4 regions of the Arthrobacter sp. JUb115 genome follow, and region 4 is predicted to be linked to each of the others. Evidence: riboswitches for the same ligand, from Rfam matches in the RefSeq annotation. Region 4 holds a riboswitch; each other region holds the start of a gene.
What was found. A riboswitch is a leader RNA that binds a small molecule or an ion and turns the genes downstream of it on or off. The one in region 4 is predicted to bind thiamine pyrophosphate.

Region 1 (7,308 bases), on a different contig from region 4:
ATAGGGGAGCGCTTGATGAGCGTGACTTGTATCTGACTGTGCAGCCTATACGTCGTTTCTTTGGGGACGGCCAAGGCCTATCCCCTAACGAATGAGGTAATTCTTCGTGTCTTCTGACATGCCCGTAAACACCGACGACAACCAGACCCCGGAAGAGCCAACCGTGCTCTTCTCCGAACTTGGCCTGGATGCCCGCGTGCTTGCATCGCTTGCCGACCTTGGCTACGAAAAGCCATCGCCAATCCAGGCAGCGACCATTCCACTGCTTCTCGAAGGCCGCGACGTTGTCGGCCTGGCCCAGACCGGTACCGGCAAGACCGCTGCTTTCGCGCTTCCTGCCCTGTCCCGCATGGCAGAGCTGGCTGACACCAATGGTCCAGCCAAGACCCCGCAGATCCTGGTTCTGGCTCCAACCCGCGAGCTGGCCCTCCAGGTCGCCGAAGCCTTCACTTCCTACGCCAAGTACCTGCCGAACTTCACCGTTCTGCCAGTGTACGGCGGCTCGCCATACGGCCCGCAGCTCAACGGCTTGCGCCGTGGCGCCCAGGTAGTCGTTGGTACCCCAGGTCGCGTTATCGACCACATCAACAAGGGTTCCTTGGACCTGTCGAACCTGCAGTACGTTGTCCTTGATGAGGCCGACGAAATGCTGCGCATGGGCTTCGCCGAAGAGGTCGACAAGATCTTGGAAGCTACCCCGGAGGACAAGCAGGTTGCCCTGTTCTCGGCAACCATGCCACGCACCATCCGCCGCATCGCTTCGGAATACCTGCGCAACCCGCAGGAAGTTGCCGTGAAGTCCAAGCAGTCCACCGGCACCAACATCACCCAGCGCTACCTGCAGGTCATGGGCGCCCACAAGCTGGACGCCATGACCCGCATCCTGGAATCCGAGTCGTTCGAAGGCGTTATCACCTTCGTCCGCACCAAGATGGCTACCGAGGACCTGGCCGACAAGCTGAAGGCCCGCGGCTTCACCGCGGCTGCCATCAACGGCGACATCCCTCAGCAGCAGCGTGAGCGCACCGTTGAGAACCTGCGCTCGGGCAAGATCGACATCCTGGTTGCTACCGACGTGGCAGCTCGTGGCTTGGACGTTGAGCGTATTTCGCACGTTATCAACTTCGACATCCCGCATGACACCGAGTCCTACGTGCACCGCATTGGCCGTACCGGCCGTGCCGGCCGCTCGGGCGACGCGATCCTGTTCATGACCCCGCGCGAGAAGTACTTGCTGCGTGCCATCGAGAAGGCTACCCGCCAGCCGGTGACCCAGATGCAGCTGCCTTCGCTGGATTCGGTCAACGACCGTCGTATCCAGAAGTTCACCGATCGCATCGACAAGACCATCAGCGGTCAGGACCTGACCACCTTCCGCGAAATCGTGGAGAAGTTCGCTTCCGAGCACGAAGACCTGGACCAGCTGGAAATTGCAGCTGCACTGGCTCTGATGGCCCAGGGCGGCCGCCCGCTGCTGATGACCGAACCAGTCATGTCCCCTTCGAAGAAGGCACGCATGGATCGCCCAGAGCGCGGCGAGCGTAGCGAACGCGGTGACCGTGGCGATCGCGGTCCACGTGCCCGCAAGACCGCTGCCGAAGGCAACGCCATGTACCGTCTGGCCGTAGGCCGACGCAACCGCGTGCAGCCGGGCTCGATCGTTGGCGCACTGGCCAACGAGGGCGGCTTCGATTCTTCGGAAATCGGCGGCATCGAGATCCGTTCGGACCACACCCTGGTCGAGTTGCCAGCAGAGCTGAGCAAGGACCAGTGGCGTGCACTGTCCAAGACCCGCATCGGCGGCGAAGCCATCGAGCTCGAGCTCGACAATGGCCGCAGCCCGCGCCGTGACGACGAAGGCGACCGCGGTGGCTTCCGTGGCGGCCGTGGTGGTGGCTTCGGCGGCGGACGCAGTGGCGGCCGTGGCGGTTTCGGTGGCGGACGCGGCGGCGGACGTGGCGGTTTCGGCGGCGGCGGACGCGGCGGCAAGGATCGCTTCAGCGACTCGGGCCGCAGCGGTGGACGTCGCGACTACTAAGCCTGTCGCACGCAGCTGAACAGCATTGAATAACGCCCTTGGGGCAAGCCGAAAGCTTGCCCCAAGGGCGTTTTTCGTGCGCCGCAGGCTATTTACGGAGCAGGAGTTCCCACCGGGATCCCGTCCCCGAGATAGACCGTGCCGCCGCTTTCCAGGAACTGCCTGCTTTTCTGCGCCATCCCGGCCAGGGCGGCTTGCGCCTCGGCCGAGCCGTACTCGTCGCGGATATCCTGGGAGATGCGCATGGAGCAGAACTTCGGCCCGCACATGGAGCAGAAGTGGGCGGTCTTGGCCGGCTCGGCCGGCAAGGTCTCATCATGGAATTCCTGTGCGGTGACCGGGTCAAGGGACAACGCGAACTGGTCATTCCAGCGGAATTCGAAGCGCGCCTTGCTCAGCGCATCATCCCGCGCTGTGGCGCCCGGGTGGCCCTTGGCCAGATCGGCGGCGTGCGCAGCGATCTTGTAGGTGATCACCCCGGTCTTCACATCATCCCGGTTGGGCAGTCCCAGATGCTCCTTGGGAGTGACGTAGCAGAGCATCGCGGTCCCGTACCGGGCGATCTCCGTGGCGCCAATGGCGCTGGTGATGTGGTCGTAGCCCGGGGCGATGTCGGTGACCAGCGGGCCCAGGGTATAGAACGGCGCCCCGTCGCACAGCTGCTGCTGGCGTTCCACATTTTCGCGCACCAGATGGAACGGGATATGCCCCGGGCCTTCGACCATCACCTGCACATCGTACTTCCAGGCGCGCTTGGTCAGCTCGGCCAGGGTGTCCAGCTCGGCGAACTGGGCGGCGTCGTTCGCATCTGCGATGGAGCCCGGGCGCAGCCCGTCGCCCAGCGAGAAGGCCACGTCGTACTGCGCGAAGATCTCGCACAACTGATCGAAGTGGGTGTAGAGGAAATTCTCCTGGTGGTGCGCCAAGCACCAGCCGGCCATGATGGACCCGCCACGCGAGACCATGCCGGTGACCCGGTTGGCAGTCAGCGGGATGTAGCGCAGCAGCACCCCGGCGTGGATGGTCATGTAGTCCACGCCCTGCTCGCACTGCTCAATGACGGTGTCGCGGAAGATCTCCCAGGTCAGTTCGTTGGCTTCGCCGTTGACCTTCTCCAACGCCTGGTAGATCGGCACGGTGCCGATGGGGACCGGGGAGTTGCGGATGATCCACTCGCGGGTGGTGTGGATGTCATCTCCGGTGGACAGGTCCATTACCGTGTCCGCGCCCCATTTGGCCGCCCACTGGAGCTTGGAGACTTCTTCTGCGATGGAGCTGGTCACCGCCGAGTTGCCGATATTCGCATTGATCTTGACCAGGAACGCCTTGCCGATGATCATCGGCTCGGATTCCGGGTGGTTGATGTTCGCCGGGATGATGGCTCGCCCGGCCGCGAGCTCGCTGCGCACCAGCTCGACATCGCATTCCTCGCGCAGGGCCACATAGCACATTTCCGGGGTGATGATCCCGGCACGCGCATAGTGCATCTGCGTCACGCGGGCTCCGCCAACGGCCCGCAGTGGCGGGGCTGAGCGTCCGGCCCATTCCGCGCTGGCCGTGCCGCGGCGGACCGCTGAGCGTCCGTCGTCGTGCAGGTTGCGTTCGCGGCCTGCATAGGTTTCCACGTCCCCGCGTTCCAGGATCCACCGCTCGCGGAAGGGTTGCAGGCCTTGGGTGGGCTCGCTTCCCGGTCCGCTGGTGCGATATACCGCCAGCGGCTCGTTGGGCTGTCCATTGGGGGAGTCTGCCAATTGGATCTGCGTGACGGGAACAGAAATTCCCGCAGATTCACGGTAGGCAAGGGTGTGGGCAGGGTGCTGTTCAATTTGTTCCACTGGGGAAACTCACTTCCTTCGCCGGCATTACCCGGACAGGTTCAACGGTCGCGGACGGCGATAGCCCGATCTCAGCCCTTGCCAGGGCACCCGTGTGGTCGCGAACAACTTAGCACGCTTGCGAGGAGAAAACGCAAACCCAGTGGTCAGGGCCTGACATCAAGGAAGTGGGAAGGGCCGGCTGTGGCGGGCCAGGATGCTTTTCATTGGCCGGAGACTCTTGCCGGGGGCACCTGGAATCCGGGGCGCAAGACGCGGCCGATAGCCGGTGCTGCAGCTTGGGGTGCGCCTTGGGCCATGCTCGCAGTGGCTACACGGCATCTGCGGGATAAACGAAAAGAGAGGCAATCTGGAACCAGATTGCCTCTCTTATTTCGAGCCCCCTGCCGGAATCGATCCGGCGACCTCGTTCTTACCAAGAACGCGCTCTACCACTGAGCTAAGGGGGCAACAGGTAAATACTTTACACAGGTTTTTGAGGTTTGCAAAATCCGTCGGGAATTTGTTGCTGAGGTCACAATATTCCTACTCAAGACCGGAATGGGCGGCAAGGAGCTGTTGCCTTCCTGGCGGTTTCCAGCACCCCGGTTCACGGCCCGGGATCCAGCTGCCGGGCACCGGAGCCGCGCCTGGGCGCCTAGGTGGATCGGGTGTTGCCCAAGTGCCGCTCGGTCAGGGGTTCTGGAGTGGGAAAAGGTGTCAGCGTTCCGAAGTTCCAAGCGGGGTAATTCGATGCTTGGCCACCGGGGATGATCCGCGGGATTCTATCCTGCGCACCCGGGCAAATCCGCGATTGACCACGAGGAGCACTCCCGTGAGCATCGTCACCAGGGCACTTTTTGTCCCACCCTTCGTCCCCGGGGGTAGCGAGTAAGGGGATAAATAGCCATTGACTAGTGGTTTTGCAGAGTTCTCCGGGTCTTTTCCGGGGCGATCCGCCGATTTTTCTTTGCCGGGAAATCCGTGTAGAGTATTTACTCGTTGCCCCCTTAGCTCAGTGGTAGAGCGCGTTCTTGGTAAGAACGAGGTCGCCGGATCGATTCCGGCAGGGGGCTCTGAGTGAGAAGCTTTCTTGGCTTCTACTGGATTGCTTCTCACTTGTGGCGGCGTAGCTCAGCTGGTTAGAGCGCACGACTCATAATCGTGAGGTCCCGGGATCGAGTCCCGGCGCCGCTACCAAATCAAAGATCCTCGGCTTCGGCCGAGGATCTTTTTTGGTTTCCGGCCCCGAAGCAGCATTGTCGTTCGAGGCCATGAACGGCTAGTGATCCAAGTCCTTCTCCTGGTTCCCGTCCTTGGCTTGCTGAGCCAGCGACAGCAGCCCCTGGATCGCTGTCGTATCGAAATCCGCCTCTTGGCTCGGTGCCTGATTGGCATCATGGCCGTGGACTTCGGTATGCAAGCGCTGCATCTGCATGTCGAGTTTCGTCGCCATGGCCGCCGCGTCGGCAAGCTCTTGCACTAGATGTTCTGGAACTTCGCCCTCGTACTTGTAGAAGATCTTATGTTCCAGGCTTGCCCAGAAATCCTGGGCAATGGTACGGATCTGCAGCTCCACCACGACATCGACCGGGCCATCGGACAAGTAGACCGGGATCTGCACGATCGCATGGACACTTTTATAGCCGTTGGGCTTCGGGTTCTTGATGTAGTCCTTGATTTGGAGGACCTTCAGGTCATTCTGCGAGGTTAACGTGTTCAGGACCTTGTAGATGTCCTTGACGAAACTGCAGGTAATGCGCACGCCGGCAATGTCGCTGATGTTCTCGCGAATGGCAGGCAGGGACGGGGAGATGTTCCGGCGGGAGACCTTGCGCATGATGCTCTCCGGAGTTTTCACCCGGGAAGTGACGTGCTCAATTGGGTTGTAATTGTGCAAATACAAGAACTCTTCACGCAAGATCGAGACCTTGGTCAGCACCTCGTCCACCGCAAACTGGTATTCCATCATGAAACGCTGGAAATCATGGCGGAAAGCCTGCGTCAATCGCTGCAGCTCGGCCGGCGAAGGGGCGGTCTCGGCAGCTGCGATGGCCACTGCACGAGTCTTGTCATCAAATGGGACAGAAATCCTGGATCACCTCAGCAGATTATGGTCCGGCCCGCGGTACGGTTCCGGTGCAGTTCCAGCCTAAGGGCTTCTCCTAGGAATTAGGCCAGAACGAATCGGGAATTCGTCCAGCAAACTTTCGGGCTGCAGGCGCCGGCCAACCTGCCTTGCAGGAGCTGGCCATGTCCGGTGAACTATCGTTGAAGAGGTAACTTCGAGGAAGGCATCGATGGAATTCGCCAGCGACCACCGGCAGCTCTGCCACGGCATCAGCTTCTCAGAGCATGAATACGCCCCCATGCTCCGGCTTCGGCAAGCGGAAAAATGGAGCACCGAATACCTGGAAGCCAACCGTTCGCTAAGCCTGCGCATCGGCGAACTGAAATTCTGCCTGGGCTACATCACGATGAACAGCGATGGCTCTCGCAACACCTTGCCTTGCCCGAAGAACAAAGCGCTGCGTACCGGAACCCAGTGCGAACGCTGCCGCCGGCTGGATCATTCAAAGTTCATGCATCATTTCCACAAGACCGGCGAAGCCCCGGAGGGCATGCGCAAGTACCTGGAGCAGCCGCACTTCTTGTATGTCGCAAGCTTCGCCCATGGGGCGACCAAGGTCGGTACCACCTCGACCCAGAGCAAATGGACTCGCTTGGCGCAGCAGGGAGCGGTCATTGCCCGCTATGTTGCCCGCGCCGCTGATGGCGCCGCTATTCGAGTGCTCGAAGACCTGGTCACTGAACACGTGGGCCTGAGCCAGCAAGTCCGGCAGAAGTCCAAGATCAAGGGACTGGCCAGCTGGGAACTGGACTACGCCCAGCTGGACCAGATCAACTCCGAAGCGGCAAGCCGGACCCGGGCCTTCCTTGGCGCCCAGCGGGGTCTGGAGACCTACGGCGTGCAGCTGCGCGACGAGCTATGGAAACAACCGGCCTTCGCCCGCCCGGTCGTTGACGCCTGGGATACCCATGCGCTGCATGCCTGGAATACGGCACTGGGCGGGAACACCGTGAATCTGCGCATCCGCGGCGTGCTGGGGCAAAGCATCCTCGCAGACAGCGGCGAAGGCACCACCGTGCGCCTGCTGGATGCCGCCGAGTTGAAGACCCGCGAGGTCGCCATCGTGGAGAACTTCGGAGATTTCAGGGAAGAGCAATCCGCCCTGTTCTGAATCAGGCCCAGCGTTGTCGGGGGAGTCACGGGGAAATGCCCCGGCCTCAATGAGCGGACACAGCCGGAGCTGAACTAGACTTGAACCATGACCAACACTCCTTGGGAATCGGCCTCATCACGCTATAAGAAGCTCGTCTTCGCTGCCATGGGCATCATGGGCGCAGGCATCATCTTGGCCATCATCGGCGCCAACATTCCATCGCTGCCAACGG
Region 2 (7,308 bases), on a different contig from region 4:
GCCTTGCTCTGCCAGGAGATGGCCGACAGGTTTCCCGGCCAGGCCCAAGGACTATTCCTCCTGGCCCCAGTGGTCTTTCCCGATGCCTCGCGGCGCACTGTGCCCGAAGCGCAGGTAGTCGTAGAGGATCCCGGGCTGCTGGCCCGGATAGATCCCCGCCAAGCACAGCAATTCTCCGATATTGCCGTGGTGCAATCGCAGCAGGCGTGGCAGAGCTTCGCGCAGTGGGTGCTGCCCGGGCTGGACTGCGCGAACTTGCGCTCGATGGCCAAGCTATCCAAGCGCTACTTCCTGGATCCTCTGCCCGTGGAGCGTAAACGCCAGCTGGATATTCCGGTAACCATCCTGTGCGGGAAACAAGACCACATCACCGGATACCGGGATCCCGAGCAGCTATCGCGCCGGTACCCCTCGATGAGGATCCGCGTGCTTGATTCTGCAGGGCATAACGTGCACCTTGAGCAGCCCGAGCAGGCCGCGGCCGAATTGCGGGACTGGGCCCACCGCACGGGCCGCATGAACGAGCCGGCTTGAGCCGGGGAAAATCCGCATGCTGGTGTGCCGCAACGATCCATGAAAACTTGAGGAATCGCTGGCACCCGGCTACATTTCGAATCAGCAAGTACGGATTCGCTTGAGCATGAAGGAATATGGCATGGAAGAGACTCTCCTGCTGCGCGAGCTGTCGAGCGTGGATGAAGTGCCTGACCTGCTCGACATTTGGCGCAGTTCGGTGGAACGCCGGGGAGACTTCCTCTCGGCTGCTGATATTGATGCGGTGGCCGTCGCCCTGGAAGCTGTCTATAGCCAATCGGTCTCAGTCAGGATTGCCCAGCATGGTCGACGCATTGTTGGCTTTGCGGCATGGAGCAGTACACGCATCGAACTGCTCTGGGTGAGGCACACTGATCGCCAGAAGGGTGTGGGCCGCATCCTGCTGGATGAAATCATCGCCAGCATTCCCGGGATCAGCGTTCATCTCGATTGCCAGCGCCAGCCTGCCATTGCGTTCTTTGGCGACTGCGGATTCGTGCCTGTGCCCGGGGAATCTGCATCGTCGCCGCAACGAGTCGTATTGCGCCACGTGTAGTCTTCAGCCTGGATCGTGGCACGATAGTTTCATGAGTGAAAATAGCCGTGAGATCCGTGAAGTCAGCATCGAACGCGTCGAGGCACGCAAGTACAGGGCCACTAGCCTCGAATCGGGAGCCAGCCTAGAATTCGGCCAGGGCGAAGGATTGCTAACCCCGGTGGAGTTGCTGCTTGCTGCCATCGCAGGATGTTCCGCAATTGATGTTGATGTGGCGACCACCAGGAGAAGCGAGCCTGAGAAATTCGAAGTCAAAGCGGGCGGCTACAAGGTCTCTGAGAACTCGGCGAGCCGGATGGAGGACATCCATCTTGGTTTCGATTTGAAGTTCCCCGATACCGAGGAAGGCCGCAAGGCAGCCAGCATGGTGGAGCGCATCGTCAAGCTTTCGCATGACAAATACTGCACCGTCTCCCGCACCGTTGAACTGGGCGCTTCCGTGCGGAGCGAAGTCATCAACTAGGTAGCGGGACTTCCGGCAATTCCCGGATGAATAAAGGTCAATGGCTGAATCCGCAATAGCTTCCATGGCAATTCACGGGTTTGGACGCAACCGCGAACTTTCTAACATTGCGTGGATCAGTTGTCGGCAAGGTCTTATTGTTCGGAATTCGTTGAATACATCGGGATATAGTCAGCTTTTCGCAATTCGAGCTGTGAAAGTCCAATGATTCAAGCTGGGAGCATGGGTCTTTGCCCTAGTCAGCGGAGAACCTTCATCGTAGGGTCGGACTGTCCCTACGTTGAAGGAGCAGCAATGCAGTCTGAGAACGTTTTAGGCAATATCGACTGGGCGTCGATGCTACAAAAGGTTGGCATCGCGCTAATCATCCTCATCATTACGTGGCTAGTTGCACGCATAATTCGTTGGGCTGCCGCCAAACTGGTGAACAGGGTGAAGTTCCTGCAAAAGCAGGGCAATGACGGAGAACAAATAGGCCAATCCCTGGGCAAGGTCGCGGGGTTGATTGTCTGGCTCTTCGGCCTCGTGGCAATCCTGCAGGTCTTCGCTCTATCCGAAGTGCTATCGCCGGTGCAGGGCATGCTCGGCGGCGTCATGGCCTTCATCCCCAACCTCATCGGTGCGGGCTTCATCTTCTTCATTGGCTACGTCATCGCGAATATCGTTCGCCAGCTGCTGAGGACCGGTTTGGGAACTGTCGATTTTAGCGGACTGGTCCGCAAGGTCACCCCAGGCAACGAACCAGTAGATGAAGTTCAGTCTCGCGAATCCCAAGCGAAGATCGTTGACATCATTGCCAACATCGTCTTCGCCTTGATCCTGCTAGTCGTCGCAATATCAGCCCTGCAGGTTCTGGGCATCGCGGCAATTTCGGTACCTGCCCAGCAGATGCTGCAGCTGGTCTTCACCGCAATCCCGCAGGTCATCATGGCCTTGGCGCTCTTGGCCGTGGGTATCCTGATTGCCAAGTTCGTCGGGCAGCTACTTGAATCCACCCTCCACGGCGTGGGTACCGACACTGTTGTTGCCCAGTGGGGCGTAGTTCCCGAGGGCAAGAGCGCTTCGGGAATCATCGCTGGCATCGTCAAGATTGCTATCGTGCTGTTCTTCGGTGTGATGGCGGCCCAGATGCTGAACTTCCCAGCGATCACCAATATCCTCAATGAGATCCTGGCCTTGGGCGGCAAGATCCTCTTCGGCGCAGCAATTATCGCCGCAGGTTTCGTCATCGCCAATGTGATTGGCCGCTTCTTGGGTGACACTACTGCTTCGAAGATCATCCGCTACACGGCAATTGCGCTGTTCGTGGCGATGGGCCTGAAGTACATGGGTATCGCCGATTCGATCATCAACATGGCCTTCGGCGCAATCGTCATTGGCGCAGCATTGGCAGCGGCTCTGGCCTTTGGCCTCGGCGGTCGTGATGCTGCGGCCCGCACGCTGAAAAAGATGGAGGCCCAACAGGCCACCAATGGCCCGGACTCGACGCCACCGGCATCGAACCCAGGCATCTAACCACGCATCACAAAACCTGAGGGACAGATAAGAAGTCGCGGAATCCAAAACCGGATTCCGCGACTTTTTTGATGCCCGCCAAGCTACTGCTGCGTGCCCCACGGCAAGGGCATGACCGCAGAGCCGCCATCGGTACGCAACCGCGCGTAGGTGTGCACATCGATGCGTTCTCCGGCAACCAGGAATTTGCCCCGCTCGACACCTTCGTGCAGGAAGCCGTTGCTTTCTGCCACATGCTTCGACCCGGGATTATTTGCCCGCAAGCCCAGCTCCAAGCGGTACAGTCCCAGCTCGTCGAACAGGTAATCCACCAAGGTTGCCACGGCGCGGGTGGCCAGCGATCGGCCCCGGTAATTCTGGTTCATCCAATACCAAATCCACGCGTTCCGATTGGCCGGGTCGACCGTACCGCACACCAGTCCCACCAGCCGATCCCGATATGCGACGGCCATCGCCTGCTGGCGTTCCCCGGCCTCCAGCAGTGCGCGCACATACGACTCAGCCTTTTGCGGGGAATCGGCGTCGCCTTGGCGCAACATGTCGGGGTTCGAGGAGAATGCCTCGAAGACCGCTTCGGCATCCGAAAGGCGCAGCCGGCGCACCGTGAATTCACCGTCGGCATGCACGGTTTCCTTCGGTCCTGCAGATGGCTGCGGATGAGCGGCGGCCGTGCCCTTGTGGAAGAGCAGCTGCCAGCGGCCCTGCTCATGGATCCACAGTGAACTGCGTTCGCTGGGGGAACCGGCGAGCAGCTTCCAGCGCAGCAGCACCAGCTGGTCTGAAAGCTGGAGAGCCACCGGGCTTTCGACTTTCAACGCCCCGGCATCCCGTGCCGGCTCCCGGGCCAGCTGGGCAATGATGGCCTCGCGATCATAGACTCGCCCGCTGGCTCCCACCTCGGCGAACCGAGGATGCAAGCGCCGCTGCAATTGCTCCTGGCTATGGCGTTGGCTGGATTCCAAGAGTTCTTGCTCCAACGAGATGATGGTGCTGGATAGCGCAGAACCTTGGGGAAGCACGATAGGGAAGTCATGGAATGCCATGTCAGCAAGTACATCACAGAAGATGACGGAACTGCGTTCAATGAAGTTCGACTTTATGAGCTGCATCATGCTTATAATCGCTGTAATCCGCGGGAGCCTGAATCGACCAGGCTGAGAGGGCACCGAGCCGACCGCTACACCTGATGCGGGTCATGCCGCCGTAGGAAGGAAGCGTGCCCTTGTGCATGTCAACATTGTTGGCGCCGGGATAATCGGCCTGGCCGTCGCGTTCGAGCTGGAATCACGCGCACACACCGTCACCCTCATCGATCCGGCACCCGGCCAAGGTGCAAGCTACGCGGCAGCAGGAATGCTGGCCCCGGCAGCTGAAACGGTCTGGGGCAATGGCCCGTTGCACCAGCTGCTTGCCGCCTCGAATGCCGCCTATCCGCAGTTCATCGAGCGCATCGCATCGGCCACCGGGCAACGCCCGGACTACTTGCAGAACTCCACGCTCGTTGTCGCCGCAGAGCCTGCGGACCGCGAAGCCCTGCACGAGCTGGCCGAACTGCAGATATCCCTCGGCCTGTCAGCGCAAAAGCTGCTGCCCAGCCAAGCCCGCAAGCTCGAACCAGCCTTGGCCGCCAATATTGCTGGCGCGGTCCTGTGCCAAGATGACCACCAGGTCGACCCTCGATCCATCGTCAAGATCCTGTTGGAGCATCTGCGTCCGCACCTGGTCGAGGAACGGGCGCAGGCACTGGTGACCGACGGGAAGCGGACCACCGCTGTGCGGACCGCATCGGGCCGAATCCTCGAAGCGGAGCAGACCATCGTGGCCACCGGTCTTGGCACCCTCGATGGCTTGAACGAACTTCCGCTGCGCCCGGTCTACGGGGACATCCTCCGGATCCAAGGACCAGCAGGCCCGCCGCTCATCACCCGCACCATCCGCGGCATCGTGCACCGGAAACAGGTGTATCTGGTGCCGAGAAGGGACGGTAGCCTCGTCCTTGGCGCCAGCGTCCGTGAAGACCGGCAACAAGCGGTGAACATTGGCGCGATGCACCTGCTGCTGGACAACGCGAGAAAGCTTGTCCCCGGCATCAGCGACTGCACGCTGAACGAGGCAACGGCCCGGGCACGTCCCGCCACGCCAGATGACCGGCCGCTGCTGGGACGCCTTGATCCAGGGCTGCTGCTCTGCACCGGGTACTCCCGGCACGGCGTGCTGCTGGCTCCGCTGGGCGCAACGCTCACTGCGGATCTCGCCCACGGCCACCAATCCCACCCCTTGCACCAGGCTGTGGATCCCCACCGCTTTGCCAACGCAACCTAGACCGCTCACCGAACGGAGCAGCAACCATGACAAGCATCGGCATCAATTTCAATTCACGGCAACTGAACCTGGACGAAGGAACCACCCTTCGCGAATTCATCAGCACGCAAATCGGCAAGGAACTGGACGCCAACTCGGTGGCCGCTGACGGCAGCAAGCTCGGAGTTGCCGCCGCCGTCAATGGCGCTGTCGTTCCACGCAGCGCCTGGAATAGCTACCTGCTGGCCGAAGGGCACAGCATTGAACTCGTTACCGCGGCCCAGGGAGGCTAGGCATGGAAACGCGCAACATCACCGAGCTGGACATCCACAGCGACCCATTCCAGATCGCCGGACGCTCCTTGTCCTCGCGCCTGATCCTCGGCACCGGGGGAGCGAGTTCGCTGACCACCCTGGAAAGCGCCCTGCAGGCCTCCGGAACGGAGCTGACCACCGTGGCCATCCGCCACTTTTCGGCGGCCGGCGCAGGCAACGTGTATGAACTGCTGCAGCGCAACAACGTGATTGCGCTGCCCAACACCGCTGGATGCTTCACCGCCCGCGATGCGATCCTCACCGCGCACCTGGCCCGTGAAGCTCTGGAAACCAATTGGATCAAGCTCGAAGTCATTGCCGATGAGCACACGCTGCTGCCGGACCCGCTGGAACTGCATGCGGCCACCGAGCAACTAGTGGCCGACGGGTTCCAGGTTTTCGCCTACACCAATGATGATCCGGCACTTGCCCAGCGCCTGCAGGACGCCGGGGTTGCGGCAATCATGCCGGCCGGAGCACCGATCGGCTCGGGCCTGGGGATCCTGAATCCGCACAATATTTCCACCATCGTCTCGCGCGCGCAGGTACCGGTGATCCTTGACGCCGGGGTGGGCACCGCCTCGGATGCGGCCCTGGCCATGGAGCTCGGTTGCGACGCGGTGCTGCTGGCCAGCGCGGTGACCCGGGCGCACAACGCGCCGCTCATGGCCAGGGCCATGAAGGATGCTGTGCGTGCCGGGCGCGCCGCGCGGCTCGCTGGCCGGATCCCGCGCCGCGATACCGCACTGGCCTCCTCGCCGGACGAAGGCATGATGCAAACCCTGGTCGGTGACTTCTCGTGAGCCGGGAAGCCCTGGTAGCACCCGGCGCGGAGCTGGAACCGGAAGAGCTGGCGCGCTACTCCCGGCACTTGTCCCTGCCCGGGGTGGGAGAAGAAGGGCAACGCCGCATCGCCAACGCCAAGGTGCTGGTTATCGGAGCCGGGGGCCTGGGCAGTCCCATTGCCAGCTACCTGGTCGCTGCGGGAATCGGCACCCTCGGGGTCATCGACGATGACACCGTCGAGCTGTCCAATCTGCAACGACAAACCATGCACCGGCAACAGGATGCAGGGCGCCTGAAAGTGGATTCGGTGCGGCGGATGGCCCACGAGCAGAACCGGAACGTCCAGATCATCACCGTGGATGAAAAGCTGGATGAATCCAACGCCGTGGCGCTTTTCAGTGAATACGACTTGGTCATCGACGGCAGCGACAACTTTGCCACGCGGTACCTGTCCAATGATGCCGCGGAAATCACCGGCACCCCGCTGGTGTGGGGAACCCTCGTCCAGTTCTCCGGGCAGGTGTCCGTCTTCGATCCGCGCACCGGCCCGATGCTGCGTGATCTTTTTCCTGAAATCCCCGACGCGGACTCCGTGCCCAGCTGCGCCGAAGGAGGAGTCTTCGGCGCACTGTGCGGCGTTATCGGTTCGGTGATGTGCGCCGAAGCCCTGAAGCTCATTACCGGAATCGGGACCACACTGAGCGGCAAGCTCTGGCTCTATGATGCGCTGGAAGCCAGTGTGCGGACCCTCGAATTCGCCAGGGATCCGCAACGTGAGCCGGTGACCGGGCTGGGGGAGTACCAGCCGGTTTCCTGCGCTGCCGAAGGGCATGTCCCGG
Region 3 (7,308 bases), on a different contig from region 4:
CAAAGCGCCATTTTCGACGCCGCGGCCCAGGATGGCTGGGAGCTGGGCTACGGCCCGTTGCGCCCGGAAGACCTGTACCAGGCCGATGGCGTGTGGCTGGTTTCCTCCATCCGCCTGCTGACCCCGGTGCGCACCATCGATGCCAAGCCGTTGCGCCTGGACGCTGAGCTCCATGAAGAGCTCAGCGCCCTGAGCGAAGCAATCCGCTAGGACCACACCAAGTTGTAGGTCCCTGCCAGCACGGCCGCAGCCATTGCGGCCGTGCCAAACAGGATCCCCGTGGCCAGCACCATGCCATCACGCCAGGTGAAGGTGGCCGTGCGAATCCATGTGCGCTTGGCCGTGCCAAACCCCTTGGCCTCCATCGTGGTGGCCAACCGTCCGGCGCGGCGAATCGCTTGCACCAGCAAGGCCAGCACCTGGCCGAGGGTTGCCTTGATGCGTTGGCCCACGGTGCCGAAGTTCCCGACACCGCGAGCGCGCCGGGCCAGCGTGAGCGTGGTGAATTCTTCCACCATCAACCCGAGCAATCGCATGCCGGCCAAGGCCCCGAGCACAAACCGGTGGGGTACCTTCAGCTGCTGAGACAGCGCCCCGCCCAAATCGCTTGGATTCGTGGTGGCCAGCAGCAAGATGCACGGGATGGCCAGCGCGAAAGCGCGCAGTCCGGTGGCAATGCCCCCGGCCACCGATCCCTCGGTGATGCTGAAGGCGCCGAATTGGGCGTAGACCATGCCGCTATCCTGGCCCACCAAGGCGATGCCCCACGCCGCAAGGATTCCGGCAATCAGCAGTGGCCACGCGCGCTTGAGGAATTTCAGCGGACTCAGCCCTGCCAGGGGGAAGAACACCACGGTCGCCACGATCACGACCAGCGCCGAAACCCAATCCAAGGTGGTGATCAACGGCAGTGTTGCCGCAGCCACCGCACCGAGCTTGGCCAGCGGATTGATCTTCGCCAACCAGCTATGCCCTACCGGCGCATCAAGCACCGGCCCCTGTCGCGGGGTACCAGCTTCCGGGGTGCCGGCAGTGAGCACCAGGTCCCTTGCTTTGAGCACCGAGGCAAAGTGATCGTCGTGGGTCACAGCAATGATCGCGGTGCCCTGCTGCAATTCCTCAACCAGCAGCCCGGCCAGTTCCCTCCACGTATTCGCATCCTGCCCGAAGGTCGGTTCGTCGAGGATCAGCACCTGGGGGGATGCGGCCAGAACAGTGGCCACGGACAAGCGCCGCTTCTCGCCCCCGGAGAGAGTGAACGGGTTCGCGTCTGCCAAATGCGCCAGGCCCAAGCGTTCCAGCAACGCGTCCACGCGCGCTTGGACCTGGGCCGGCTCGTATTTCGGCGCATCGGCGCTGCTGGCCTGCGCGCGGCTGGGAGCGAAAGCCAGCTCTTCCCGAACGCTCTGGGTCACGAATTGGTGTTCGGGTTCCTGGAACACCGAACCGATCCGCCCAATCAATGCACCGGCCTTCCAGGCAAACGGGGAGTTGCCCAGACCGTCGGCCAGTTGCGCGGTGGCCGCCAACCCGCCGTCGGCCGGGACGAGCAATCCGCCCAAGGTCAAGGCCAGCGTCGACTTTCCAGCGCCATTCTCACCGCGAATCACCGTCGCGGTGCCCGCTTGCACATTCACGTCCACCGCTTGGGTGCGCGGTGCCGTGGCGGTGCGGGCGGATACCAGCTGCTGCGCTTCCAGCAGAATGGCACCGGCACCGTTCGTTGCCCGAGCCACCTGCGGGAAGTAGCCTGGAATCCACAGCCCGGCAGCAGCCAGCTCCTCGCGCACCGTTTCATCGGTGTACAGCTGCTGCGGGTCCAGATCGTGCGCGACTCCCCCACCGGGCTGCAGCACGATAACCCGGTCCACATGCTGCGCCCAGGCTTCAATCCGGTGTTCCACGACGACCAGCGTGGCACCGGAAAGCCGGGCGGCGTTCAGCACCGCATCGCGCAAGAGCTCAATGCTCTGCGGGTCCACATTGGCAGTCGGTTCATCGAGCAGCATGACGCTGGGTTCCATGGCCAGAATGCCGGCCAAGGCCAACCGCTGTTTCTGTCCGCCGGAAAGTTGCTGGGTGCGGTGCTCGAAGGACAGCGCACCCAGACCCACAGCGTCCAGCACTTCGGGGATCCGCTGGCGGATCAGTTCGGGATCCATTCCGAGGTTCTCCGCGCCAAAGGCCACATCATCGGCGACCCTGCTTTGCACTACCTGGGTTTCCGGGTCTTGCTGCATCAAGCCCACCGGGTGGCTCCGGATGAAGGCATCGCTGCCATCTATGAGCAGCCGGCCAGCGACCTGATCGTCCTCATCCGCTTCCAGCAACCCGGCCATCGCGTGCAGCAAGGTTGACTTGCCGGCGCCCGATGGACCGACCAGCAGCACCTTCTCACCGGCGTGGATCACAAGGTCCAGTCCCGAGATGGCAGGATTCTGCCTCTCGGAGTGCTGCCAGCCGAACCCCGTTGCGGTGATGGCGGCACCGCGCTGGGTCAGCGAGGCTGCGCCGGAATTGGCAAAGGAACTCATTTTGCGCTTTCCAGGTGCGCACGCCGGCTCGGCAGGGCGCTCAGAGCGCCGGTCTTCGCCAGTCCGCGCGTGGCCAACCAGGACAGAAGCCCTGCGACGACTACGCCGGAAATGCCGGTGGCGATCACGTGGAAGATCTTCATTCCGGCGGTGTACTCAACATAGTAGGCCAGGATGTAGGCCTCGGAAATGCCGGCGAACAAGCCGGCGAACAAGCCTGCCAGCAGCGCCACGCCCAGGTTCCACTTGCGGTAGCGGAATGCTGCGAAGACCAGCTCTGCACCCAGGCCCTGGACCAGGCCGGAGATCAGTACGGTCAAGCCGTAGTGCGAGCCGAGCAGCGCTTCAACTACAGCGGCCAGCAGCTCGCAGTAGATTGCGGCGCCTGGCTTGCGGATGATCAGTGCGCCGAGCACCGCCGGGAAGAGCCACATGCCGGTGAGCAACGCGGTGGCTGGCGGGAAAGCTGCAAAGGCGAGCGAGAACAGGCCATAGCCGGCACTCCACGCCCAGAAAATGACCCCTGAAGCGACGGCGATCACCGAGGCGACGACGATATCAACTACACGCCAGCCGGTCCGCTGCTTCGAAACTGTTTCGTTCATTGCTGGTCCTCCTGTGGAAAGGAGGGGAGATGGACGGAATGAGGGCATACTGCCGCGCCTATCCGCATCCGAGATGCTCGACTTCCTTCGCCGGTACTAGCCGGGGCAGGTTCGAGGGTCTGCGATCTATCGCACTCTCAGCGTCTTGCGACTTTTTAAAAGTCTGACGCTCCCCTGTCGGAATAATTACTGCTCCCCCACCATACCGCAGGTATGCTGGGCAGAGGAACGATATGTCAAGAGCTTGATCGCGAGGAAAAAATGGATAAAGTGCAGAAACTTGCCACTACCGGTATCACCGTTGGCGCTGGCATGCTCGGCGGCAAGCTGGTTGATTTCCTTTGGTTGAAGGCAACCGGCAGCAAAGCACCACGCAAGGGCACTGAGGAAGCAGCGGAAGCTTCTTTCCGCCGTGCCTTAGGCTTCGCAGTCGTTTCGGCCCTGGTCGCAGCAATCCTGCAGACGGTGGCTGACCGCAGCGCCAACAAGGTTGTTGCCAAGTTCACCAAGTAAGCTTCGGCGTTGAGCCAAAAGCGGGAGCCGCCCAGAGGGGCGGCTCCCGCTTTTTCTCAATCTTGTTCGTCTGGCGATCCGGTCTTGGAAACCGGGGTGGTTCCGGTCGGCGGTGTTCCGTTGACCTTGTTGACCACGTGGCTCAGCTCATCGGAGAACAGGGTTTCCTTGGCAGCGTGCTTGGTCCGGTAGCCGGAACGGCCAATCATGTGGGCCGAAACCGGTGCGGTCAATAGCTGCATTCCCCAGGCCAGCACGAGTACCGGGACCACCGCCCAGCTGCGCAGGTAAATGGCCAGTCCAGCGAAAATCAGCAGGAAGCCGAGTACCTGCGGTTTGGTCGCTGCATGCATGCGGGTGAGCATGTCCGGGAAGGTCAGCAAGCCGATACCTGCGATCAATGACATCAGGCAGCCAAGGATCAGCAGGACGGCAACGAGGACATCGAGGAAGATTTCCATTAGGCGTTCCTCTGATCCGAAACGAAGCGCGAGACGGTCACCGAACCGATGAACCCGAGCATGCAGGCGGCCACGACGAACAGCAAGTAGTCGGTGTGCTTGTGCAGCACCATTTCCAGGCACAGCGCGGCGGAGATGATCAGCAGCATCACGTCCAGGGCCAGCACCCGGTCAAGGATTGACGGCCCCTTGGCAACACGGACCAGGCAGGCGACAGCACCGAGCCCGAGCATGATGCCGCAGATCCAAATGACGATATCCAGCATGTTACCCCTTCCTCGCATCAAAGTTCGGTCCGCATTCGCTCTTGATCGCTTCGTACTCGTCTCGGCTGCCAATAGCCATGATCAGCCGGCGTTCGATGTCCCGGATGCCGGCACGCGCCTTCTCCACGTCCGCAGGCGACTCGATGTCGATGTAGTGCAGGTACAGCGTCGACGAGCTGCGGTCCACGTCGATCACGAAGGAGCCCGGGATCAGCGTGAGCACGTGTCCCACGGTCATCACGATCAGGTCCGAGTCGGTGCGCAGCGGGACCGCAATGACCGCGCTGCGGGTGCGCTTCCCGCGGACCAGCGCCAGCCAGGCCACATGGACGCTGGCGGCGAAGACCTGTCCGAGGAACCAGATGAACAGCTTCAGGCAGTACCAGGCATTGATCCGGCCCGAAAGGACCACCGGCGGCAGCGGGAACAGGTTCACGATCAGCAGCGCGATGATCACGCCGAAGACCATGTTCCCCAGGGAGAAGTCCTGCCAGAGAGCACCCCAGACAAAGAGCAGCAGCAGAAGCAGCGGCCATTCCTGCTTGAGTGTCGCGCGGTGGCGCACACCGGAGGTATCCAGCGCATCGTCAATGCGCTGGTCACGCGGTTCAAAGTTCTTGTTCGGCATCATCCCTCCAATCAGAATGGCAAGATCGAGCTGATATACGGTTCGCGGGCGATCAGTTCCGCAGCCACCCGCTGGCAGAATTCGAAGATCGGCCCGGCAAAGACGGTCAGGGCGATGCCCGCAAGCACCAGCGAACCGGTGGCGTAGCGCATGCCCCACGGCAAGGAGTCGGCTTCCAGCTGCTTGGCCAGTTTCAACCCCAAGCGGGGGTTCTGCGCGCCGCCGGCCAACGTCTCGTCGGCGACCTGCGTCGCTTCGGCCACCAGGTCCTGGTTGGGCACCTCGGCATCAGCGGCACGGCGCCAGAACACACGGGCCCACACGCGGATGATCGCCATCAAGGTCAGCAGGCTGGTCAGCAATCCGGCGCCGATCACGACCCAGGTCAGCGGATCGGCATCCTGCGCGGCCGCATGCAATAGCCCGAATTTGCCCAGGAATCCGGAGAACGGCGGGATGCCGCCCAGATTGATGGCCGGGATGAAGAAGAGCAGGGCCAATGCCGGGGAGAGCTTGGCCAGCGAGCCGAGCCGGGTGACATTCGAGCTACCGGCACGGCGTTCGATCAGTCCCGCCACCATGAACAGCGAAGTCTGCACGATGATGTGGTGGCCCACGTAGTAGATGGTCGCGGCGATGGCCAGCGGCCCGCCCACGGCCACGCCGAAGATCAGGTAGCCGATGTGGCTGGTGAGCGTGAAGGAAAGCATGCGCTTGAAGTCCGTCTGCGCCAGCGCACCGAGGATACCGATGACCATGGTCAGCGCGGCCACCACCAGCAGTCCGGCGTTGACCGAGCCGCCCGGGAAGAGCAGGGTTTCGGTGCGGACGATCGCGTAGACGCCCACCTTGGTCAGCAACCCGGCGAACACGGCGGTCACCGGGGCCGGTGCGGTCGGGTAGGAGTCCGGCAGCCACAGGGACAGCGGGAAGACCGCGGCCTTGATGCCGAAAGCGATCAGCAGCAGCACATGCAAGATCAGCTGCGGGCCCTGGCCCAGCTCGGGCAGCTTCACCGCAAGGTCAGCCATGTTCACCGTGCCGGTGGCCGCATAGGTCATCGCGATGGCCATCAGGAAGATCACCGAGGAAACCACGGAAACCACCACATAGGTGGTACCGGCGCGGATGCGCTCGGCGGTACCGCCCAAGGTCAGCAGCACGTAGCTGGCGGTGAGCAGGATTTCGAATCCGACGTACAAGTTGAAAAGGTCAGCGGCCAGGAAGGCGTTGGACACTCCGGCCAGCAGGATCAGGTACGCCGGGTGGAATATCGACACCGGTCCGGGCTCGTCCCCGTCGGCCAGGCCCTGGCTGGTGGCGAAGAGCAGCACAGCCAGCGAGACGACGGTGGAGACCAGCAGCATGAAGGCGCTGAACCCGTCGACCATCAGGGCGATGCCGAAGGGCGACTCCCAGCCGCCAATATGGATGGCATAGCTCTCCCCGCCCCATACGGCGGCGAGCATTCCCGCTTCGAGCACCAGGGTCAGGCACAGGATGCCGATGGTGATCAGGCGCTGCAGGCGGACCTGGCGGCGGACCAGGAAGGCTGCCCCGGCGCCGAAGATCGGCAGCACCACGGCCAAGGGGGCTAGATCCAGGAAATTCACTCTTCCCCCTCGCGCACTGGGCGTCCTTCTTCATCAACGAATTCGGTCGTATCCTCAGCCACTGGCGAGTCTTCTTCCTCGTCGTAGGCGGTCTTCTGGGACACCTTGATATCTTCGGTGTCATCGGTGAGCTCATCAGCGCTGGTCAAGGTCCAGGACCGGTAGATCATCGCCAGCAGGAAGGCGGTCACCGCGAAGGTGATCACAATGGCGGTGAGGATCAGCGCCTGCGGCAGCGGGTCCGAGTACGAGTCGGCCGCCGCATCCGGCTTGAACAACGGCGCCGCGCCCTTGCGCCCGCCGCTGGTGAGGATCAGCAGGTTGATGCCGTTGCCCAGCAGCATGATGCCCAGCAGCACCCGGGTCAGGGTGCGTTCGAGCACCAGGTAGAAGCCGGCCGCCAGCAGCACGCCGGTGACTACGAGGAAAGTGATGTTCACGCTCATCGGCCAACTCCAGTCCGGGAGGCCTGGATCTCGTCGTGGCGCTCCACCGGGCTGCGGCCCTCAGAGAGCGAATCAATCTCACTGCCCAAAGAACGCAGCACGTCCTGCACGAGGCCAAGGACCACCAGATACACTCCAATGTCGAAAATCGTTGAGGAAACGAACTTGTGCTCGCCGAAGAACCAGAATTCCAGGGCGTAGGTGGTGAAGATGCCATCACCCAGCAGCAGCGGCACGATGCC
Region 4 (7,308 bases):
AAAGCATGCGTGCAGAGGCATATAGCCCGGAATTGCCTGCGGAGAGGATGGCCGAGAGGATCACCGCATTCATCAGGGCCGCGGCGAATGCTACGCCCGCACGCTCGAAGACCAGGGTGAATGGCGAGGTGGTGATATCCGATGCCTCCGAAGACAGCAGCGATGGATCCATATACGGGATCAGCATGCCAATGACGAAGATCGCGCCGATGTAGAAGAGCATGATGCGCCAGAAGATCGCCTTGATGGCGCGTGGGATATCGCGCTTGGGGTTCTCGGCTTCGCCGGCGGCCACACCGATCAGTTCGGTTCCTTGGAAGGAGAAGCCGGCAATCATGAAGACCGAGACGATGGACAACCAGCCGCCAACAAATGGCGCTTCGCCATCGGTCCAATTGCTGAAGCCCGGGGTGGAATCACCCAGGATGCCGAAGATCATCGCGACACCGCAGATCAAGAAGACCACCACGGTGATGACCTTGATCGCGGCCAACCAGTATTCGCCCTCGCCAAAGGCCTTGGCGGACAGCGCGTTCAAGCCGGTGAGCAGCACCAGGAAGATGGCCGCCCAGATCCACCCCGGGGCATCAGGGAACCAGTAGGACATGATGATGCCGGCGGCTACCAGCTCGGCAGCCACGGTGATGGCCCAGTTGAACCAGTAGTTCCAGCCGATTGCGAAGCCGAAGTGGCGGTTCACGAAGACCGTTGCGTAGGTCTGGAAGGAACCAGCGACCGGAAGGCGGGCGCTCATTTCTCCCAACGACTGCATCAGGAGCAGCACCATCATGCCGATCAGCGCGTAGGCCACCAGCGAACCGCCTGGGCCAGCTTGGGCAATGGTGCCGCCGGACGCGACGAATAGTCCGGTACCAATCGAGCCGCCAATGGCAATCATCTGCATATGGCGAGCTTTGAGGCCACGCTTCAGACCGTCCTGGGACGGTGCGGGCTCAGTCATGCGTTACATCTCCTGATGCTTGAAAATTTCCAACCTATCCATCCAAGCACCCTGACAAGCCATAACGCTATGAACCGCGCTACAGTAAGCGATCAATAATCTTTCGCTTAGCCCATGAATACGGAGGATATATTGCGCTCAAGGTGTCAACTACGGTCGTTTTGTTGAGTTCTGAGCGCATCTGCGAAAGCCGTTCGAATCCATGTTTGCCGTGGTAAGCCCCCATTCCACTCGGTCCGACGCCACCAAAAGGCAGGGTTGGAACGATCATCTGGGCCAACGGAGCATTGTGCACTATGGAGCCGGCTCGCACCCGATCAGAGAAAATCGACTGCAGGCGCGGACTTTCGCTCATCAGGTAAGCGGCCAGCGGTGATGGCCGCCGGGCAATGAATTCGAGGGCTTCCTCGAAGGTTTCCACCTCGACCACCGGCAGGATAGGACCGAAAATCTCTTCGGTCATCAAACTTCCCTCGAGGTCCACATTGCGCATGATGCTCGGAGCGATGCGCAAGGTATCCTCGTCGTATTCGCCGCCGAAAACCACCTCGCCCTGCTCGAACATCGACAACAGCCGGTCAAAGTGCTTGCGGCTGACGATGCGGCCAAAGTCCGGATGGGTCAGCGGCTCCTTGCCGTAGAAGCTGGTGATGGCCTGGCCCAGGCGCTTGATGAGCTCAGACGAGTCGCCCACGCTCAATACGTAATCCGGGGCCACGCAGGTCTGGCCGGCATTCATGAATTTGGCGTAGGCCAAGCGCTTTGCGGAAGCCAACGAATCGTTTTCCACCACGGCCGGCGACTTTCCGCCCAGTTCCAAGGTGGTTGGTGTCAGATGCTTCGCAGCCGCTGCAGCCACGATCTTGGCCACGCGTTCACCGCCGGTGTAGAAAATATGATCCCAGCGGGCGCCGAGCAACTCCGTGGAGGTATCCACCCCGCCTTCAACTACCGCGTAGACACGTTCGTCGAGGTAGACCGGGAGGAACTTGGCCAAGGCGCCTGAGGTCGCAGGAGCCAGTTCCGATGGCTTGATCACCGCCGCGTTGCCGGCAGCAATGGCCGCGACCAGCGGTGCGAGCACCAGCTGAACCGGGTAGTTCCAGGCGCCGATAATCAGCACGACCCCCAGCGGGCGCGGCTCAACCTTGGCAATGGCTGGTTGCAAAGCCAGCGGTACCTTGACGCTGGTGGAATCCATCCATTCAACGAGGTGGCGCTGGGCGAAATCTATTTCTGCCCGCACCACGTCGATTTCGGAGAATTTGGCTTCGGTGGCACTCTTGCCCAAGTCCTCGGCCAGGGCCTGGACGAAGTCTTCCAGATGCTCTTCGAGCATCTTCTCCAGGGCCTTGAGCTGCTGCAGGCGGAAGCGTCGCGGATGCGTGATCCGCGTGTCCGCAGAACGCCGCAAATGGCTCAGAACTGTTGCTATGCGCGATGGATGCTCGTCCACCGGAGGTGCGGAATCACCGACCGGTTCGGGCAACGGAGTGGAAGTAAACAGACCCATGATTTGAGCGTACGTCACTGGGACTATTTTTCATCGTTTAATTCGCCGGAGGATTCAATATGTATCAAATAGTTGATACATTGATTTCCATGAACCAGTTCTCGGCGAGCGCCATATCCATCGCTTTCGTTGCCGCAATCATCTGCGTTTGGTTGCGTTCGGTGGCGCACAGGCGTGGAACACCAGCTATCGACCGGGCCCGATCCCACTCGTTCTGGTGCGCATTGATCGCATTCTTTGCTTCAACCTCATGGGATTTGTCCGAGACCTGGCGCGTTTCAATGACCGAGCCCAATTCAGGTTCGGCTCTCGCTGAAGCACTCACTCCGGGGATCTGGGTTCTTCTGGTTTACCTCATCGGCTTGTTCACTTGGCCCAAGGAACTCCAGCCAGTGCGCACCGCTTCATTAGAGGCCCGCAGCCTGACAACTCCATTTCCCAAGGCCCTAGGGGCTTTCGTTGGGCTTTTGCTGCTGATCGCGGTCGGCTCCCTGTGGCCGGCGTCCAAAGTCGAAGGGCTCGTTGGCGTTCCGGCCTCGGAATTCACGACCTTTGATTTTGACGGCATCTATTCATACACGTCGGAGGGTCCGTATGATGGGCGGTTGCCGGGCACACAGATGCTCCCGGTATTCATCGTGGCCCTGGCAGGGATCATCGTGGCCGCGGCTGTGATTACCGTAGTTATCCTGAAAAGACCTGCCTTGGCCGGCATCTCGGCCGAAGACAACCAAGCGTTGCGCACGGTCTGGCTCAACCGCTTGATGCGCAATATCGGCATCGTCTTGCTGGCCTTCACCGTGTCGGTGGTCAATTACTCGCAGGCTAATTCGCCGGATGGACAGTACGAGTTCGTTAGCTATGGCGCCCTTGCGGTCGCCCTCACGTTGCTCTTCTGGGGACCGCGCTCTACATTCTCAGCTCAATCCACCACCAGGGAACGGACCGCCTTCTCGCGTTTGCGTGATCAACTATTCACCTTGCAATACGTAACTGCAGCACTCACCTTGCTCAGCGTTGCAATCGGCTGGTCATTCTTGCCACTGGATGACGAGCTCCAGATGCCTACCAATGAGCGAACTACGTGGATCTTAATGATCTTTGCCGGTGCGGCTTTGAGCTATGCCGTTCTCAATGCGCTTTATCTCAGCTACGTCAGCACGGTGGCCCGGCAGGCGTCTGCAGCACCCAAGTACCACGCGCCCCTGCCCTTGTGGTCCTACATCGCCGCTGGCTTGCTGTTTGCCACCAGCACCTATTTTCTGCTCGATCCGCCGCTGGACTATTTGTGGGGCTTCGTGCCTCCAGGCAAGACAATGGTTGCAGGATTGATCCTGCTGTTGCTGGCAACCCATCTTGGATTCGTCTGGTTCTCCCGCCGGGCAATTATTCCCTGGGCTGTCTCGTCGGCCGAAGAAATCTGGTACCGCAAGGTCCTGGAACTGCGTTCAATGCGTGTTAACACCAGTGCAGTGGTAGCCATGCTGCTCATTGGCTACGGATTCCCGGCCGGGCTGGGACTCTTTGCATTGCTCATCTTCGTTGTCCCAGCAGTCATTTTCCTAGAGCGCCCCGGTAGCGCCTTCGTGCGGGAACATCGGCCGGCAGCTACTTCATGAGCACGCAGATCAGTGTTGACCTCCAAGCAGCTACCCCGCCCTATGAGCAGATCCGCTCGCAGATTGCTTCACTGATCTCCTTGGGAGATCTGCCCTCGGGGAGCAAGCTGCCTACTGTGCGTGCGCTGGCCACGGACCTCGGCGTCGCTGCCGGTACAGTGGCGCGCGCCTACAAGGAGCTGGAAGCCGAAGAGCTGATCACCTCCCGGCGCCGTGCCGGCACAGTGGTCAACGAGCGGCCGCAGCCGGTGGATACCAGTGAAGATCTCCTGGCCGCCGTGGATCACCTCTGGGCGTTGGCGGCCGCGCAGAAGGTGGATGCGGCCACGCTCAAGGCCTTGGTGGCGCGGCGCGAACGTAAGTAACTTGTCCTCGGAACCGGTTGTGCGTACGCTCTATGGCAGTGACACGGGGTGTCGGATCAACCGACTGAGATAAGACCCGTAGAACCTGATCTAGTTCACGCTAGCGGAGGGATGTCGCATGGCTTTGCATGCAGTTGCCCAAAAATACCGGCAACAATCACCTTTGGTTTTTTGCCTGACCAATACCGTCGTATCCAATTTCACCGCCAATGTCTTGCTGGCATCCGGGGCTTCCCCGGCCATGACGGATCTGCCCGGAGAGGCCGGCCCATTCGCGCAGGCAGCTTCAGCCGTATTGGTGAATTTGGGAACTCCAAGCACTGAACAGCTGACCGCCATGGAAGAAGCTGTGCAGTCGGCGAGCGCTGCAGGCACCCCCTGGGTCCTGGATCCAGTGGCAGTGGGAGCGCTTCCGGTGCGCACGGAGTTTGCCCGGCGCATTGTCCGGCAACGCCCGACCCTGATTCGCGGCAACGCCTCGGAAATCCTGGCCCTGGCCGGCCGGCAATCTGCTTCGCGCGGTGTCGATGCCTTGGATGAGGTTTCTGCCGCCTTGGCGGCGGGACGCGAACTGGCCACGGAACACGACTGCGTAGTGGCCATTTCCGGCCAGGCTGACGCCATCATCGACGCCACGCGTACCGTCTTGGTGCATACCAACGGAATTGGCTTGACCCGGATGACAGGTGGCGGCTGCGCCTTGGGCGCGGTCTGCGCCGGGATGGTTGCGGTCCACGATGACCCGTTTGAGGCCACCATCGCAGCCCACGGTTTCTATGGCCTGGCCGCGGAAAAGGCCCTGGCTGGCAGCTCCGGTCCGGGCAGCTTCGCAGTTGCCTTCCTTGATGCGCTGTCGGCTGCCGATCCCGGGGAACTGAAGACTTTGAAGTACGAGGAATTGAACCATGCATAATTACGGCGCTTATCTAGTAGCCAACACTGCCAGCTGCACCCCACGCAGCACCCTGGAAGTTATCGAGGGCGCCGTCGCCGGAGGGATCGGGTGGATCCAGCTGCGCGCCAAGGATGAAAGCGCCCGGGAATTCTTCGAGCTGGCCTGCGCGGCTGCCAAGCTCACCGAGGGCAAAGCCCAGTTGCTGATCAATGACCGCATTGACGTCTACCTCGCGTCACGGGCTGCTGGCGCAGCAGTTAACGGCATCCATATCGGGCAAAAAGATGTGCCGGTACAGTTGGCTCGCCAGATCATCGGCGAGGGCATCATCGGCTTGAGTGCTTCCAGCGATGAGCAATTGGCCCAGGCGAACAAGGACGCCTCGGTGATCGACTACCTCGGTGTAGGAGCCATCCGCGCCACTCCGACGAAAAAAGACCATCCTGCTCCCCTGGGGCTGGACGGCTTTGCGCGAGCCGCTGCCTTGGCCAAGCTGCCCTGCGTAGCGATCGGCGCAATTACCCAAGACGATGCCGCCGCGATCCGCACCGGCGGCGGCGCAGGCCTGGCCGTGGTCCGCGCCATCTGCAACGCCGAAGATCCGCAACTTGCCAGCGCGCAGCTGGTCGCAGCCTGGGAGGCCTCGAAATGAACATCCTATCCATCGCAGGCTCCGATCCTTCCGGCGGCGCCGGAATCCAAGCGGATCTGAAGGCCATTGCCGCCAACGGCGGCTACGGAATGTGCGTGATCACCGCTTTGACTGCGCAAAACACCCATGGGGTATCCGGAGTTCAGGCGATCAGCGGCGATTTCGTCCTCGCGCAGCTCGAAGCCGTGAGTACAGATATCCGCATCGATGCGATCAAGATCGGGATGCTGGCCAACGCCGAGGTGATCCGCGCAGTCACCAGCTGGCTGGAAACTGTTGACGCCCCCGTCGTGCTGGACCCGGTCATGGTGGCGACCAGCGGGGATCGCCTGCTCGACGACGAATCGGCCCTTGATTCACTGCTGGATCGCGCCACGGTGATTACCCCGAACCTGCTGGAGCTGGCCAGCTTGCTGCGCGAGCCTGTGGCCCCTTCCTGGGACGAAGCCCTGCGCCAGGCCCAGCGGCTGGCTGCCAAGCACGGCACGCTGGTGCTGGCCAAGGGCGGGCACCTGGCCGGGGCGGATTGCCCCGATGCCCTGGTGTCGGCGGGCGGGGTGCAGCTGGAGCTGCACGGACCGCGCCATGCCACCAGGAACACCCACGGCACCGGCTGCACCCTTTCCAGCACTCTGGCTACCCGCTTCGCTGCCACTGGAGATTGGATCGCCGCGTTGGAGCAGTCCAAGTCCTACCTCTCCAAGGCCATCGCAGCGGCCGACCAATTGCAGGTGGGCAGCGGCCACGGCCCGGTCAACCACTTCATCGACTTCTTCGGCACGGCAGATCCCATGGGCGACTGGTGGCAGAAGATCCAGCCGATCCGCGAGGAAATCGACCAGCTGGATTTCATCACCCGGCTATCCGAGGGCACCTTGGACCGGGATGACTTCCACTACTACATCGCCCAGGATGCGCTGTATCTGCTGCGTTACGCCAAGGTGCTTTCGCTGGCCAGCTCGATGGCGCCGGATCTCGGTGCCCAGCGTTTCTGGTCGCGTGGCGCCAACGGCATCCTCGATGGCGAGCTGCAGCTGCACGGCAGCTACCTGGATGAGTTCGCTGATACGCCCAGCGCCACCACGCTGAACTACACCAACCACCTGGCCGCCAGCCAGGAGAGCTACGGGGAGCTGATTGCCGCGATCCTGCCTTGCTACTGGCTGTACCAGGACATCGGCAAGCGGCTGGCGGCAGCCAACCATGCCGAGCATCCTTATCGGCAATGGCTGGAAACCTATGCATCCGAGGAATTCGATTCCGCCACCGAGCAGGCCATCGAAATGGTCCGCCAGGCGTTCGA

Region 1: it holds a riboswitch for thiamine pyrophosphate, as region 4 does, so the genes downstream of both, thiC (phosphomethylpyrimidine synthase ThiC) here and thiM (hydroxyethylthiazole kinase) in region 4, are expected to answer to the same signal.
Region 2: it holds a riboswitch for thiamine pyrophosphate, as region 4 does, so the genes downstream of both, thiO (glycine oxidase ThiO) here and thiM (hydroxyethylthiazole kinase) in region 4, are expected to answer to the same signal.
Region 3: it holds a riboswitch for thiamine pyrophosphate, as region 4 does, so the genes downstream of both, EDF61_RS05840 (ECF transporter S component) here and thiM (hydroxyethylthiazole kinase) in region 4, are expected to answer to the same signal.

The regions. Positions count from the first base shown of each region.
Region 1 covers NZ_SOBS01000003.1:221,595-228,902, forward strand. Annotated here, with positions in the region: gene EDF61_RS06530 (DEAD/DEAH box helicase) at 119-2,038, shown strand; gene thiC (phosphomethylpyrimidine synthase ThiC) at 2,131-3,873, opposite strand; TPP riboswitch at 3,870-3,977, opposite strand; tRNA gene EDF61_RS06540 (tRNA-Thr) at 4,251-4,322, opposite strand; tRNA gene EDF61_RS06545 (tRNA-Thr) at 4,857-4,928, shown strand; tRNA gene EDF61_RS06550 (tRNA-Met) at 4,976-5,052, shown strand; gene EDF61_RS06555 (GTP pyrophosphokinase) at 5,135-5,911, opposite strand; gene EDF61_RS06560 (DUF2797 domain-containing protein) at 6,153-7,094, shown strand; gene EDF61_RS06565 (hypothetical protein) at 7,182-7,308, shown strand, end outside.
Region 2 covers NZ_SOBS01000003.1:397,489-404,796, forward strand. Annotated here, with positions in the region: gene EDF61_RS07440 (alpha/beta fold hydrolase) at 1-534, shown strand, start outside; gene EDF61_RS07445 (GNAT family N-acetyltransferase) at 656-1,090, shown strand; gene EDF61_RS07450 (OsmC family protein) at 1,122-1,553, shown strand; gene EDF61_RS07455 (mechanosensitive ion channel) at 1,848-3,068, shown strand; gene EDF61_RS07460 (GNAT family N-acetyltransferase) at 3,152-4,180, opposite strand; TPP riboswitch at 4,191-4,295, shown strand; gene thiO (glycine oxidase ThiO) at 4,293-5,390, shown strand; gene thiS (sulfur carrier protein ThiS) at 5,417-5,662, shown strand; gene EDF61_RS07475 (thiazole synthase) at 5,665-6,486, shown strand; gene moeB (molybdopterin-synthase adenylyltransferase MoeB) at 6,483-7,308, shown strand, end outside.
Region 3 covers NZ_SOBS01000003.1:71,127-78,434, reverse strand. Annotated here, with positions in the region: gene EDF61_RS05850 (aminodeoxychorismate lyase) at 1-210, shown strand, start outside; gene EDF61_RS05845 (ATP-binding cassette domain-containing protein) at 207-2,534, opposite strand; gene EDF61_RS05840 (ECF transporter S component) at 2,531-3,139, opposite strand; TPP riboswitch at 3,205-3,325, opposite strand; gene EDF61_RS05835 (DUF4235 domain-containing protein) at 3,410-3,652, shown strand; gene mnhG (monovalent cation/H(+) antiporter subunit G) at 3,709-4,113, opposite strand; gene EDF61_RS05825 (MrpF/PhaF family protein) at 4,113-4,379, opposite strand; gene EDF61_RS05820 (Na+/H+ antiporter subunit E) at 4,381-5,010, opposite strand; gene EDF61_RS05815 (Na+/H+ antiporter subunit D) at 5,019-6,620, opposite strand; gene EDF61_RS05810 (Na(+)/H(+) antiporter subunit C) at 6,617-7,066, opposite strand; gene EDF61_RS05805 (Na+/H+ antiporter subunit A) at 7,063-7,308, opposite strand, start outside.
Region 4 covers NZ_SOBS01000004.1:30,092-37,399, forward strand. Annotated here, with positions in the region: gene EDF61_RS07930 (amino acid permease) at 1-961, opposite strand, end outside; gene EDF61_RS07935 (aldehyde dehydrogenase family protein) at 1,041-2,474, opposite strand; gene EDF61_RS07945 (hypothetical protein) at 2,564-4,093, shown strand; gene EDF61_RS07950 (GntR family transcriptional regulator) at 4,090-4,458, shown strand; TPP riboswitch at 4,493-4,587, shown strand; gene thiM (hydroxyethylthiazole kinase) at 4,577-5,371, shown strand; gene thiE (thiamine phosphate synthase) at 5,364-6,005, shown strand; gene thiD (bifunctional hydroxymethylpyrimidine kinase/phosphomethylpyrimidine kinase) at 6,002-7,308, shown strand, end outside.